Hymenobacter swuensis DY53: one gene and its partner. The protein of the gene in region 1 interacts with the protein of each later gene in a pairwise test. Links are inferred from orthologs where the notes say so. Each region holds a gene or a part of one and is shown on either strand. Other genes may lie near its edges.

The links. Proteins that work in one complex are often made in the same cells at the same time.
Region 2: the proteins of HSW_RS19275 (region 1) and def interact in binary tests that used the Escherichia coli proteins (3 or more experiments, as listed by UniProt). The link is inferred for Hymenobacter swuensis DY53 from one-to-one orthologs.

What each region holds. Positions count from the first base shown.
Region 1 is NZ_CP007145.1:4,155,181-4,162,286, forward strand. Bases 2,158-4,927 are described here. They hold HSW_RS19275 (aspartate-semialdehyde dehydrogenase), read left to right. Parts: upstream 2,158-2,929; coding sequence 2,930-3,925; downstream 3,926-4,927. Other genes in these bases: HSW_RS19270 (lamin tail domain-containing protein), read right to left, coding at 2,158-2,811; HSW_RS19280 (alpha/beta fold hydrolase), read right to left, coding at 4,003-4,758; HSW_RS19285 (SRPBCC family protein), read left to right, coding at 4,860-4,927. Also shown: HSW_RS19265 (DUF1800 domain-containing protein), read right to left, coding at 1-114; more of HSW_RS19270, read right to left, coding at 202-2,157; more of HSW_RS19285, read left to right, coding at 4,928-5,870; HSW_RS19290 (YceI family protein), read right to left, coding at 5,965-6,498; dxs (1-deoxy-D-xylulose-5-phosphate synthase), read right to left, coding at 6,720-7,106.
Region 2 is NZ_CP007145.1:4,546,043-4,553,270, forward strand. The notes cover bases 2,159-5,050. They hold def (peptide deformylase), read left to right. Parts: upstream 2,159-3,250; coding sequence 3,251-3,850; downstream 3,851-5,050. Other genes in these bases: HSW_RS20835 (S41 family peptidase), read right to left, coding at 2,159-2,419; ruvX (Holliday junction resolvase RuvX), read left to right, coding at 2,844-3,254; HSW_RS20850 (DUF4241 domain-containing protein), read left to right, coding at 3,980-4,735; HSW_RS20855 (zinc dependent phospholipase C family protein), read left to right, coding at 4,758-5,050. Outside these bases: HSW_RS20830 (hypothetical protein), read right to left, coding at 1-594; more of HSW_RS20835, read right to left, coding at 737-2,158; more of HSW_RS20855, read left to right, coding at 5,051-5,735; HSW_RS20860 (DMT family protein), read left to right, coding at 5,927-6,298; HSW_RS20865 (patatin-like phospholipase family protein), read left to right, coding at 6,539-7,228. UniProt on the Escherichia coli protein: Removes the formyl group from the N-terminal Met of newly synthesized proteins. Requires at least a dipeptide for an efficient rate of reaction. N-terminal L-methionine is a prerequisite for activity but the enzyme has broad specificity at other positions.

The sequences.
Region 1 (7,106 bases):
GAGCAGCTGCCGCAACGCCTTGCGGGGCGGAAGGCCGGCGGCCACGTCCTCGGGCCGCGGCCCGAAACCCGCCCGCCAGTACAGGTGCTGCAATTGCTGTTGCGTCGTCATCATGCTACTTGGACGCAGAAACGACGGGTGGGTTTAACCAAGGCTGCTACGCGCTTGTCATTGCGATCGAAGCGAAGCAATGACAGCTTTTTATTGCCGCGCTCCTACTACCACTGTTTTGCGGTACTCCCGCTTTTGGCCGCTGCTGGGCCGGAACAGTTCGATGTGCAGCACGTAGTAGCCCACACTGGCTTTCTGGCCTCGGTCAGTGAGTCCGTCCCATTGCCAGAAGCCTTTGGCAGCCAACGTTTCGTTGCGTACCAGCCGCCGGGCGAGGCGGCCCTGGGCGTCATAGATCGTCACGGAACCGGCGTAGCCGGGACCGTCGAGCTGGTAATCAAGCGTCGTGAAGTCCTGCTGGCCGTCGTCGTCGGGGGTGAAGATTTCCGGTTCCAGCATGAGTACGCCGGTGCCCGTCACATCGGGTTGCTGCTGGGAGTTAGGGCGGCCGGGCGTGGCGTACCCCACACTGCTCGCCGCCGAGTGGAAGTTGCCGGCCTCACTCGGCCCGGTGGCCCGAATCCGCTCCAACGACACACCCTCCACGTTATCTAGCAGTTTCAGGTGCTGCTTATCAGAGTAGACGAAGCGGTCCAGTCGGCGGCCCTGGGCATCAAACAGCACCACGCTTCCGGCATCATCGGGGAAAGTAGGCAGGGCCGGCAGTTGCAGTAGGTGGGCGGACTCAGTGCTGGTAGGGTACTGCTGCTGCACAATATCGGGGCGAGTGGTGAGGGCCAGCAGGCCACCGGGTGGCAGCAGCACCGGGCCGCTGCTTACCGGCTCGGTATCCACGCTACTGTCCGGCTTCTCATTTCCCAGCTGCCAGCCCTGCACATCCAAAAACTTGCCCGAACGGTTTAGTATTTCCACGAAATCCACGCCACCCATCCGGGGATTGAACAGGATTTCGTTGATAACCACGTCGCCGACGGCAACAGGGGCGGGCAGCGCGAAAGTAGCCGAGGTGGCCGGGCCACTGGCGTTGCCCACACAGTCGAGGGCGCGCTGGGCTGTGAGGGTAAACGGCTGGTTCTGCACTAACGGCGCGGCCAGCGTCAGGTCAACCAACCGAAAATCGGGTCCAACGGGCACGGCCCGCAGGATAGTAGCGGCCGGCGCCAGGGTATATAGGGCCGCGTTGGCGACGGCCACACTATCCAGCTTTTCGCCAAAATACAACCGCACGGTAGTAGCATTCAGCGCTAGCGCCCGGAGCAGCGCCGGAGCCGTGCGGTCGGGGTTAGTGGCGCGCACCGAGTTGCTGCGGTCGGGAGTCCCGCCGCTGGCATCCGTGCTGGCCGTCCAGTTTTCAATACCGGCGCAGGGGTTGGCGGTGTCCAGCATTTCCAGCGTCCAGCCACCTTCCTTTTTGCGGTTATCCTTGTACCAGGTATCGGCGTAGCTCACTTCGAACAGCACCCGACCATCTTTGCCACGCAGCACCAGTTGGTCGGCGGCATTGCTGAGGCTGGGGAAGTTGGTCAACCCAAACACCTTTCCGAAAGCCGCAAATTGTGCCGTGCGCGTGCTGCCACACACTACCGCATACTCGCCCGGCAGCAGCACCGCTCCGCTCGGAAACACAGCCGGATTGCCAGTATTGCCTGGTTTCAGCAGCCGTACCCCACCCAAATCTATTACCGCCGTAGCAGAGGGATTATGAATCTCTACGAACTCCGAGGTCGGCAGCCCCATTACCGGCGTCTCATCAGCCATGATTTCGGTGATGAGCAGTTGGTTCAGTCCCGGCGGCACCGCAAACCCGTTGTTCTGCAGCGTAGCCGTGAGCGTCCCGGCTGCTACATTACCAAATGCATCGGTTACGTTACGAACCTCCACCGTCAGGCTGCCCAACGGCAAATCGGCAGCCAGCGTCAGGTGCACCAGCGTAAAATCGGCCGCGTCTCGTGCGGCAGCAGTTACGGCGGGGTTGCCGGTACTCAGCCGGTAACTGGCGGCCGACTGCGTGGCGGCTACGGCTTCGTTGAACGTGAGGGTGAGCTGACGCGGAGCCGTTGCCACGGCCTGCATCAGCAGCGGCGCGGTGGCGTCCGTCACCCTGAAATCATCGAAGTAGAAGGCCCTATTATTAGCCGCCGAGTATGTAGCATACACCCCAACATACCCGCTGCGCTGGTGCGTGGCATCCGTTGCACTGCCTTCGCTCACGTAGGTAGCGTTGCCGGTCAAATCCCGCTCCAGCGTCCACACGTTCTGTACGGAGCGCGTCACGCGCACCCGTACCAGGTTGTTGTTCGTGGAGCTGAGCGTAGCATCCTGCCCGTTCACCACGTACACCGGGCTGCCGGTGGCATCCTTGCGGAACAGGGCCACCTCGTCGGGGGTACCGCCGAGGCGCACGAAGTAACCTTTTGTACCGCTGGCTTTCAAGTCGGGCTGGTCGGCCATCAGCCATACGTCGGCGTAGTTGCCGCTGCTGGTAGCCAGTTTCAGGTTGGCCCAGAACTCCCAAGTAGTGCCCGTGGCGGCGGCACAGGGCGTGATCAGCTGCAGCTCGGTGCCGGTGGTGGCCGCGCCGTTGGTTTGCAGCTGCAGGGCTGCGTTTACCTGAAACGCGGCCGCGTCGCCAGTCCAGGCGGGGTTCTGGGTGAAGTTACCATCGGCGAAGGTATCGTTGAGCTGGGCTGTGGCGGATAAAGTACCCAGCAGCAACAGAAGCAGCAGTAGTTTTTTCACATCGAATAAGAATAAAGTGTTTCGAGTGGCGGCCCAAGGCCAGTCACTGCGGGAAATATACCCAGAAATCAATGCCCGCGCCACCGTACATTTACGCCTTCTTCAAACCCGTAGCTTCATGAAAGTAGCCGTAGTAGGTGCCACCGGGCTGGTAGGCACCGAGATGCTGAAAGTGCTGGCCGAGCGCAACTTCCCGGTCACGGAACTGCTGCCCGTAGCCTCCGCCCGGTCGGTGGGCCAGGAAATCGAATTCCAGGGCCAGAAATACAAGGTAGTGAGCATGGACGATGCTATTGCGGCGCGCCCGGCCGTGGCCATTTTCTCGGCTGGCGGCTCCATTTCCAAAGAGGAGGCCCCGCGCTTCGCCGCCGTAGGCACCGTGGTAATCGATAACTCATCGGCCTGGCGCATGGACCCCACCAAAAAGCTGGTGGTGCCTGAAATCAATGCCCGGGAGCTGACCGCCACCGATAAAATCATTGCCAACCCCAACTGCTCTACCATTCAGATGGTAGTGGCCCTCAATGAACTGCACCGAAAATTCAAAGTGCAGCGCATTGTGGTAAGCACCTATCAGAGCGTAACCGGCACCGGCAAAAAAGCCGTGGACCAGCTGCTGGAAGAGCGCGCCGGCCAGGAGCCCACCAACCCCGCCTACCCCCACCGCATCGACTTGAACGTGCTGCCCCACATTGATGTGTTCGAGGACAATGGCTATACCAAGGAGGAAATGAAGATGGTAAATGAAACGAAGAAAATCTTCGGCGACGACCAGATTCGGGTGACGGCCACCACCGTGCGTATCCCTGTAATGGGCGGCCACTCCGAAGCCGTAAACGTGGAGTTTGCCGAAGAATTTGACCTTGATGAGGTACGCGAAATCCTGCGCCGGACCGAAGGCGTGGAGTTGGTAGACGACGTGAAAAACAACGTGTACCCCATGCCCAAAGACGCTCACGGCAAGGATGCCGTACTCGTCGGCCGTCTCCGCCGCGACGAAACCCAGCCGCGCACCCTCAATATGTGGGTGGTAGCCGACAACCTGCGGAAAGGTGCCGCCACCAACGCTGTACAGATTGCCGAGGCCATGCTGAAGATGGGGCTGCTGGAGTAGTAGTGTGCTTATTTCCCAAAAGCAAAGCCCCGCCGATATTACCGACGGGGCTTTGCTTTTTTCACGTTGTACACAACTTACGCAAATACCACCCCCGCAAAATCCACCACGGCGCGGCGCGTTAGCTCAGGCTCCTCGAAGTAGCCCAAGTGGCCGACGTCGCTCAGGAGCAGGGCGTGGCTTTGGACCGGCAGCGCCAGCTGAGGCAGCAGGCTTTCGGTGGGCACGGCTACGTCGTCTTTGCCGGCAATGAACAGCACCGGGAAGCGGGCCTCCTTGAGGATTCTGGTGCGGTCGGGACGGTTTTTCATGGCTTCCAGCGCGCCCAGCACGGTAGCTTCAGGAGTGGCGCGGCCAATATCTTCCAGAAACTCCCGCTGCTCCAGCATACACTCCCGGTTGGCCGGCGCAAACAGCGGCCGGATAAACGACTCCATGAACTTATCGACGCCGTGACGGCGCACAAAGTCCATGTTTTTGTCTCGGTTGGCCTTTTTCTCGGCTGTATCAGGCAGGGCGGTGCTGTGGAAAAGCACGAGGCCAGCTACCATTTCCGGGTACCGCTCGGCGAAGGCCAGGGCCACGTAGCCGCCCATGCTGTGGCACACCAATAAGGCGTTTTCCACATTTTTCTGCCGCAGCTGCTCGGCCACGTAACGGGCCTGTGCTTCCATGGAATAGTCCCGAATATCGTGTACGTTGGTGCCGTGGCCGGGCAAATTGATCGTCAGCAGCCGGTACTCGGCGGGAAACTCGCGGGTGAACTCCGTCCACACTTCGCGGGACTCGGCAAAGCCGTGGAGGAACAGGATGGTGGGTTGGGTGATGGTCATATACAGCAATTACCGCCTTACGAAGCAGACAGGCAGATGGAATGATGCCCACAAGTACGCACATTTGTAGAGGTTGATTTTCCCTGCTGCTCTCCCCTGCTATGTTCCCCGTTAAGCGTCAGTATCGCCATTATGCCATTGCGGCCGGAGCCGGCCTCACCCTGGCCCTGCTGGGCCGGTTCGTATTCGCCAGCAACCTGCTGAATGATGCCGGTGGTCTACTCATGCTCTGCTTTCTGTTGCTGGTACCCATGGCTCTGGGAGCTGTTACGGCCCATTTTACGCCGCCCAGCACCTCTAAACTGTGGCGCACGGTGCTGGGACCAGTCGTAACGGTCATGCTGTTTTTGTTCACGGCCCTGCTCTTTCACCTGGAAGGTATGATCTGCGTGCTCATCATTTCTCCACTCTTCTTACTGACCTCGTGGATTGGGGCATATGCGTACGATATCATCACTCGCAACAAATCCGACAACAACCGCACTTACGTGGTGGCCGCCTTTGCGCTGCTGCCGTTTGTGCTGGCCCCGCTGGAAGCCCAGCTAAACACGCCCACGGATAGCCGCCGCGTCGAAAACACGGTACTCATTCAGGCACCGGCGGCCGTGGTATGGCAGCATATTATTCGGGTGCCGGCCATTCAGGCCCACGATTTAGGGGCCAGTCTAGTGGACGACATCGGGTTTCCGAGGCCAGTGGAAGCGACGCTCAGCCACGAAGGTGTGGGCGGCGTGCGCCGGGCCACTTTTGAACGGGGCGTGGAGTTCATTGAAACGGTGGACCTGTGGGAGCCCCGGCGGCGCCTCTCGTTCAGCATAGTACCCAACACGGCCACTATTCCACCCACCACCTTTGACGAGCACGTAACCGTAGGCGGCCGGTTTTTTGATGTGCTACGCGGTACTTACGAACTGCAACCGGCAGGCCCCGGCCGCACCCGCTTGATTCTCTACAGCCAGCAACGCCTCAGCACCCGTCTCAACCCCTACGCCGGCCTCTGGACCGACTGGGTAATGTCGGAAATTCAGCGGCGCATTCTGTCAGTTATTAAGCGGCGGTGCGAAACGGCGCTGCCCGCTACGGCCTATACACGCAAAACGCCCGTTTCCTGAGCGGGAAACGGGCGTTGCGCAAGAAACCCCGTCGCGGCGGGCGGCTCGATTGAACGGGCCCCAGGTGTGCGGCCCGACGCGCGAGGTACGGGGGTTACTCGGCTTGCTTGGCGAACTGCACGCTGGCCAGCAGCTTCACGTCTTCGCCCACCACGATGGAGCCGGCCTCGGTGATGCCTTCCCAGGTCAGGCCGAAGTCTTTGCGGTTGATTTTGCCGCTCACTTCAAAGCCGGCCTTGGTGTTGCCGTAGAAATCGGTAGCCGTACCGCCGTACTCCACATCCAGCGTAACTGGCTTGGTTACGTCCTTAATGGTGAGGTTGCCGGTGAGCTTATAGTCGGAGCCGGATTTGGTCAGGCCGGTCGATTCGAAGGTAATGTTGGGGTATGTAGCAACGGCAAAGAAGTCGTCGGCCTTCAGGTGCTGGTCGCGCTGCTCCTGGTTCGTGTCGATGCTGTCCACATCGAGGCTCATGCGTACCTGGGCGTTGTCGAACGAGTCGCCCTCGGTTTCGGCCGAGCCATCGAACTTCTTGAACGCGCCGGTTACCGTCGAAATAACGAGATGCTTGATCTTGAACTGTACTTCGGAGTGCATCGGGTCCAGAACCCACTTGGTAGCTGCCATATTAGTACGCGCTTGAAGGATGAGGTGAAATAAGAAACGAGTCCGACCCCGGAATCCGGCCGCCGTCATCAGGACAAATGTACATACTTCTTTCATAAATGATGTATGTACATATATTTATTTTTCTGTTACGCTTTTATCCATCTGTTTGCCGGGCTCAGGCCACGAAAAAGCCCCGCCGGGTTTGTCCGGCGGGGCTTTCTGTATTTGCTTCAATCTGCCTACAGCAGCACCGTTTCCACGAATGATGTAGCAGCTACCTTTCCGCTCATCTCGCGCAGGGCGGCGGCAATGCCGGTGGCGTCGAAGCCGCACTCTTTGTAGAGTTCATCTTGGGTGCCGTGCTCCACAATGCGGTCCGGAATGCCGAGGCGCTTCACGGGCAGTGAGTAGCCGTGGTCGGCCAGGAATTCCAGCACCGCCGCGCCGAAGCCGCCGGGCAGGCAGCCATCCTCTACCGTTACAATGGCTCTGTATTGACGAGCAATATGGTGCAGCATTTCCTCATCGAGGGGCTTGCAGAAGCGCATATCGTAGTGACCGGGGTTGAGGCCTTCGGCAGCGAGTTGTTGGGTGGCCTTCACGGCATAGTTGCCGATGTGGCCGAT
Region 2 (7,228 bases), 390 kb from region 1 along the record:
GTGTGCCGCATCGAAGCCAGCTACTAAGATGATTGGGCGGCCGTATGTACTGCGGAGCGGAGCGTGAATAACAGCCGAAATATCAGGGCAAATGCCTTTTTCGGGAATATGAGCTGCATTATCAGCCCCGGTCCAGGGTGAACCATCGTAACGCCAGAAGCTACCTTCACCCACCATCACCTGTAGGTACGAACTTCCCTTTACTACAGGACGGAAACCATTATCAGGAGCGTAGGGAGCGAGAAAAAACAGCCCAATGGCATTTAACGGCAGACGTACCTCATTTCCATCAAATACCCCCATTCCCTCGTCGCCAACGGTGCCTCCCACCGTCAAGATTTCTACATATTTTCTTTGGCTGAATACGGGCTGCCCTTTAAATAGAGTATATACTTCTATCTTATTGGCGGTCATAATCATTTCATGTCGAGCATCCCAGAGCCCACGCCGTGCCACCACCCGCCCTTCCAGCACAATGGGTGCTCGGTCAGCGGTTTGTAAAAGATGAGTCCGTCCTTGCTCAATCGGTATTACCCGCTCACTGCGTATCTGCGCGAAACCATCCGTTGCTGCCAACAGCAAAGTAGCTAACATAAGTCGCACCATTTTCCACATAAACTCGATCAGAACAATACATCAGGCCCCTCGCTACAACGCTTGTTAGTCTTTACTTGACATAAACCGGCCCCTCGGTGGTATGCCGAGAGGCCGGTTTATTACCGAAAGCTCAGTGAGTCTACTTCTCCAGCAGCCCCAGCATCACGGGGTTATTGGGCTCCTGTACGGCTTTCAGGGCCTGCTGCATCTCGGCGTCATCCTGGTTCAGCACCTGGAAATAGGCCGACTTGCCGTAGGCGCTGCGGGCAATGAGGGCCTTGAGCTGGGTGCGCAGCAGCGGCGTGCTGCGGCGCAGACCCGCCGCATCGGCCGGTACGCCGTTCTGGGCGGCGCGGGCGGCCAGCTGCTGCAGCTGGGCATCTCCTATTTTGAACGTTTCTCTGAACTGCTCGAAGCGCAAAGCTTCCAGCTCATCTTTGTGCTCCTGGTAGTACGTGAGGGCAAATTCGCGCACCAGGTTCTGGCTTTGCAGGCGGGTATAGTAGGCCGAGTACGCCGAGGTGTCGCGGGGCACGAACAGGTCGGGCATGATGCCGCCGCCGCCGTACACGGTGCGGCCGTGGGCCGTGCGGTACTTCAATGAATCAGCAAAATGGATGCTGTCAGCGTGGAACAGCTCGCCGTGGCGCAGGCGGTTCTGCAGGTCCTTCTCGTACTCGCCCAACCCGCCGCGGTAGGATTTCTGGATGCTGCGGCCCGAGGGCGTGTAGTAGCGGGCAATGGTCAGGCGCAGCTCCGAGCCGTCGTTGAGGGCAATGGGCTGCTGTACTAAGCCCTTGCCGAAGGTGCGCCGGCCCACCAGCACGGCCCGGTCGTGGTCCTGCAGGGCACCGGCCAGCACTTCGGCGGCCGAGGCACTACCTTCATCCACCAGCACCACCAAAGAGCCTTCCTCAAACTCGCCGGCTACCCGCGAAAACGTCTGGGTGTCGTATTGGTCGCCCTTGCCGTCGGTGTACACAATCTTCTTGGTGCCCCCAATAAACTCATCGGCCATTTTGGTGGCGCGGTCAAGGTAGCCGCCGGGGTTGCCGCGCAAATCCAGCACGAGGCGCGTAAGGCCCTGGCGGCGCAAATCACCCAGAGCCGATTTGAACTCGTCATAGGTGCCGCTGGCAAAGCGGCTCACCTTGATGTAGCCGGTCTGGTTGTCTACCATATAGGCCACGTCCACTGAGGCGTTGGAAATGCGGTTGCGCGTTACCTGCACGCTCAAGGGGCGGGCTAGGCCGCGGCGGGTAATCTGGAGGGTGACGCTGGTGCCACGCGGGCCGCGCAGCTTCCCGAACATCTGCTCGGTGGTTAGGTGCACGCCCGATACCCGCTGCCCGTTCACGGCCAAGATCCGGTCGCCGGGCTGCAGGCCGGCCTGCTCGGCGGGACCTTCGCTAAGCGGCGCCACCACCGTAACAGTGTCGCGGAACAGATTGAATTCAACCCCGATGCCGTCGTAGTCGCTTTGCAGAAAGGAGGAGGCCTGCTGCTGCTGCTTGGCCGGAATGAATACCGAGTGCGGATCGAGGCGCTCCAGCATGCGGCTGATGGCGTAATCCGACAGCTCCTCGGCGTTTACCGAGTCCACGTAGTCGCGGTCCACGTAGCTGAGGATTTCTTTGAACTTTAAGTAGCCGCGGGCCGTGAGGTCGGGGTTCTGATCAGAAGGCCGGAACGGATTTGCTCCCAACAGGATACCGCAGGCCAGCATAAGGCCCAACAGCCACGGCTGACGCACCTGCCACCGGGAATTACGCGGGGTCGGCTCCGACGCGGGAAGCGGCGAGTCGTTCGGCTCGGTGGTCATAAAGCGTTGAGAGAGTAGTTGTTCAGTCGATAATCAGAAATCCACACTACGGACAGGTCTTCAAAACTATTGAAACTTTTCCAAGAAAGCCATGTCAGGCATAGAGGTATAGGCATTTTCCGATAACAGTACAATTTAATATTCATCCAAGTCAATTATCATCCAGTAGCAGCGGTTTTAACTGGCAATAAAAGGGCTTGATACTGAGCGTACTGCAAATATTATTTTATCATTTTAGAAAGGCGTGGCCATCTCGCCCAACGGGCCGGTTTCGCCGGTAAACTACGGTAACCACCCCGTTGCCAGATTGCGGTGGCCGGCTGGTGGATAACACCTTTCGGGGCGGGTGTCGTATCTTTGGGGCGCGGCTCCGGCTAACCGGCTGATTGGCCGCCGCTTGGCTTTCTACTTAGTTCTTTTTGCGATGGGCCGAATTCTTGCCATCGATTACGGCCACAAGCGCGTGGGGCTGGCCGTGACGGACCCGCTTCAACTCATCGCCACCCCGCTCGAAACCATTCACAGTCAGGATTTACTGACTTACCTCAAGGCCTACCACCAACGCGACCCGCTGGATGCCCTGGTGATTGGCATGCCCAAAAACCTCCAGAATGAGGCCACCGACTCGACCAGCGCCGTAGTGGGTGTGGTACGGCGGCTGCGTAAGGAATTCCCGGGCGTGCCCGTGCACGAAATTGACGAGCGGTTCACCTCCCGCATGGCCCACGCCGCCATGCTGGCCGGGGGCCTGGGCAAGAAAGACCGCCGCGACAAAGCAACCGTAGACAAGGTGGCCGCCACCATCATTCTGCAATCCTACCTCGAATCCCGATGATTTACCCCATTGTTGCCTTCGGCGACCCGGTTCTCAAAACACCCGCCAAATCCCTGGCTGCCGATTACTCTGCCACGGAGCTGAAGCAGATCATTGCCGACATGTACGACACCATGTACCACGCCAGCGGTGTGGGCCTGGCCGCGCCGCAGGTAGGCAAAAGTATCCGCCTGTTCGTTATCGATTCGACCCCGATGATGGATGAGGATGAAGAAGGGAACCCCATCGTGGAGGAGCCCACGGCTGGCCCGGTGAAGCGCGCCTTCATCAACCCCGTGATGGTCAGCGAAACCGGCGAGGAATGGGCGTTTGAAGAAGGCTGCCTGAGCATTCCGGGCGTACGGGAAAAAGTAGTGCGCCATGCCACCATCGTGCTGCGCTACGAGGACGAAAACCGGCAGCCGCACGAGGAAACCTTCACCGGCATGACCGCCCGCGTGATTCAGCACGAGTACGACCACTTGGAAGGCGTGCTGTTCACCGACTACGTATCGGGCCTGAAGAAGCAGTTGCTGAAGGGTAAGCTGGCCCGCATCAGCAAGGGCGACGTGAATGCCGATTACCGGATGCGCTTCGCGGGCCAGGGCCGACGGTAAGAGTAGGAGTCCAGCAGAGAAAAGTAAAAAGTCAACGTTCCACCGGTCATCCTTCATATGGCGTCCGCCTGCGAAGGATGACCGGTGGGGCGTTGACTTTTTGCTGTGACTTCCCCTATTTTAAGCTTGATGAGTTACCGATACTGCTACTGGATTTTTACCCTGTGTTTTCTACTTGTGGGTTGCCGAAAGTCAACAGAAGGGACTGTCCTCTCACCAGGTCGAGCTACGGTAAGCCGTTTGCCATATGAAGTGAAGGCGGAGCCGGCAGTGTTTGAGTCAGCTTTCTTTCCAGGCAAACAAGTCCAGCAGCATAGCAGTACCATCATCCTGCGCCAGCAGTTGCTGGGGAATCTACCCGTTTCATCAGGCCAACTGGTAGCTACAGACCCCATCACGCTATCTGCACAGACCCCATGTTTCACCACGCAGTTTCTGCGCGGCCGGTTTCCGGTAGAGCTGGCAATAGCCCGGTTCACAAGCGACGAACGGGTAGCATTTGCCCACGTTCTGTTTTCGGCTAAGCCCTTAGCCCGCTGGGAGTTGGCAGTGTTGCCGGGACAGTCACCATTGCCTGTCCGAGGGCCGGAATATTATGGCTATTTGGTGGACGGTGGCATGGCGCTGTTTCTGGATGCCGCCGATGTGAACCGGTTCAGCCACTTTATGGCGGATGAAGCCGCCGCCAAAAACCTGATGATTACCTGCTTTCATCTTGATAGTGCTGTACCTGTTCCCGGCTTTCTGTACGCCACTTCCCACGATACCCTTGCGGCATTTTCCACCGGCTTCGGGGACGGATCATACGCTACATATGTGGGCCTGGATGCGGAGAACCAGCCCTGCCGGCTACTAACCGATTTTCAGGTGCTTGCCTGGCAATAAGTCTTCCTCTATCTTATGCCGTATGACAGCTATCTACCGCTATTGTATTGCTACCCTGGGTTTTCTGGTTATGGCTTCCACGGCGCAAGCCTGGGGGTTTTTCGGGCATCGGCTGATTAACCGGCTGGCGGTGTACACGCTGCCGCCCGAAATGATTGGCTTCTATAAGGCCCACATCGACTACCTCACCGACAACGCCACCCGCCCCGATTCGCGTCGCTCGGTGGTACCCGGCGAGGCCCCACGCCACTTCCTAGATGTGGACGTGTACGGCGACTCAGCCCTGACCCGGCTGCCCCACTCCTATGCCGATGCGGTGGCGTTGCTGGGGGAAGATTCGTTGCTCCGCCACGGCATTGTGCCCTGGCAGGTGGCGCGCATGAAGGGCCAACTCACGGCCGCCTTCCAGGCCCACGATGCCGACCGGATTCTGCACCTCTCGGCCGATATGGGCCATTACGTGGCCGATGCCTGCGTGCCGCTGCACACTACCCACAACTACAACGGCCAGCTTACGGGCCAGCGCGGCATTCACGGCCTCTGGGAAAGCCGCCTGCCCGAGCTGCTCAGCAACGGCTACGACTTCTTCACTGGCCCCGCGCCTTACTTGGATAAACCGACGGACACTATTTGGGGAGCCGTGGCCCGCTCCAACGCCGCCGTCGATTCGGTATTGCGGTTTGAGCGGGAGCTGAGCCGAAAAACGCCTGAGGACCGCAAGCATAGTTTCGAGCAGCGCGGCAACCTCACGGTGCGCACCTACTCCCGCGACTTCGCCCGCGAGTACCACCAGCGTCTGAGCGGGCAAGTGGAGCGGCAGATGCGCTTGGCGCTACGGCTGGTGGGCGCGTTCTGGTACACAGCCTGGGTAGATGCCGGTCAACCCGACCTCGACCGGCTACCCCGTACGCCCTCCGAAAAGGAGCAGCAACGCCTCGCCCTCGAAGCCAAACAGCTGGACCAGGCTCCTGTGAAGACAGTGGCCGGCCACGATGAATAAAGTCAAAGAGAAAAAGTCAAACGCAAACGCCTGACTTAAGGCGGAAGAGCAAGCCCCGCTGCTATAGCAGAAACCTGATGGCCGATGTATCTGAAGCGCCCAGGCTGCGTATGGAAACCGCTTATCCGAGCTGCAGGCTTTCACCATGAAGCCAAACTGCGTGCTTTTATTTTTGACTTTAACCTCCCCTCATGAAAAGCCTGTACACCGTTCTGCTGCTCACCATTTCCAACCTGTTCATGACGTTTGCCTGGTACGGGCATCTGCAGTTCAAGAAAATCAGCTGGCTGCATGGGCTGGGACTGGTGGGCGTGATTCTGATTAGCTGGGGGCTGGCTTTTTTCGAGTACGTGTTTCAAGTGCCGGCCAACCGCATCGGGTTCGAGGAAAATGGCGGACCGTTCAACCTGTTTCAGCTCAAGGTGATTCAGGAAGTTATTTCGCTCACGGTGTTCACCATCTGCGCCGTGTATGTGTTCAAAACCGATAAGCTGGGCTGGAACCACCTGGCCGGCTTCGCGCTGCTGGTAGCGGCGGTGTACGTAATTTTCAAGAAGTGGTGAATTCGGGCCAGGCTGGGGTTGTAGCTCAGCGGACGCATTGCGGAGTTACACGGAGCCACCTTACAAGTTCAGCAGCAAAACCGAAATTTTACTGTCGTGCTTACATTGCCGGCCGGGCTCGCAGCCCCGTTAGCTGGGTAAGGATGCAGATAGGTCGAAACGGCGGCAACTCCCGCCCGCTATATGCGTAGGAAACGCGCCCCGTCTCGTGGGCTTTCCCTGTTTCTACCTGCTTGCTATATGCGAAAAACCTACCGTATCCTGCCACTGCTTTTGCTGTGGCTGCTGAGTTTTCATTCTCTGCAGGCCCAGCGTGTAGGCCTGGTACTAAGTGGTGGCGGGGCCAAAGGCCTCGCCCACGTAGGCGTGCTGAAAGTGCTGGAGAAAAACCGGATTCCCATCGACTACATCGTGGGTACCAGTATGGGCGCCATTGTGGGCGGCATGTACGCAGCTGGCTACTCACCCCGCGAAATCGAGGAAATTATCATGGCCCCGGCTTTCCAGACCTGGGTTTCGGGCCGGCCTTTGGAAGGCAAGGTGTTCAACTACTATGACACTGACCCCAGCCCCGCCGCCCTGCACCTGCGCCTGGCCCTCGACTCGACCCTGAAGGTGCGCGTGACACCCAAACTGGTGGACGACGTGACCCTGAACTACGTGTTGGCCACCATGCTGGCCCCGGCCGGTGCCATTTCGGGCTACGATTTCAACAAGCTGCTGGTACCGTATCGGGCCGTGGCCTCGGAGGTGTTTACCCGCGAGAAAGTGGTGCAGCGTAGCGGCTCCCTCTCCGATGCCGTGCGCAACTCGATGGCCTTTCCGCTGGCCTTCCGGCCCATCCGACAGCCCGACGGCCGCTACCTGTTCGACGGGGCTGTGGTGGATAACTTTCCTACCGGCGTGATGCGCGAGGAGTTCAAGCCCGAT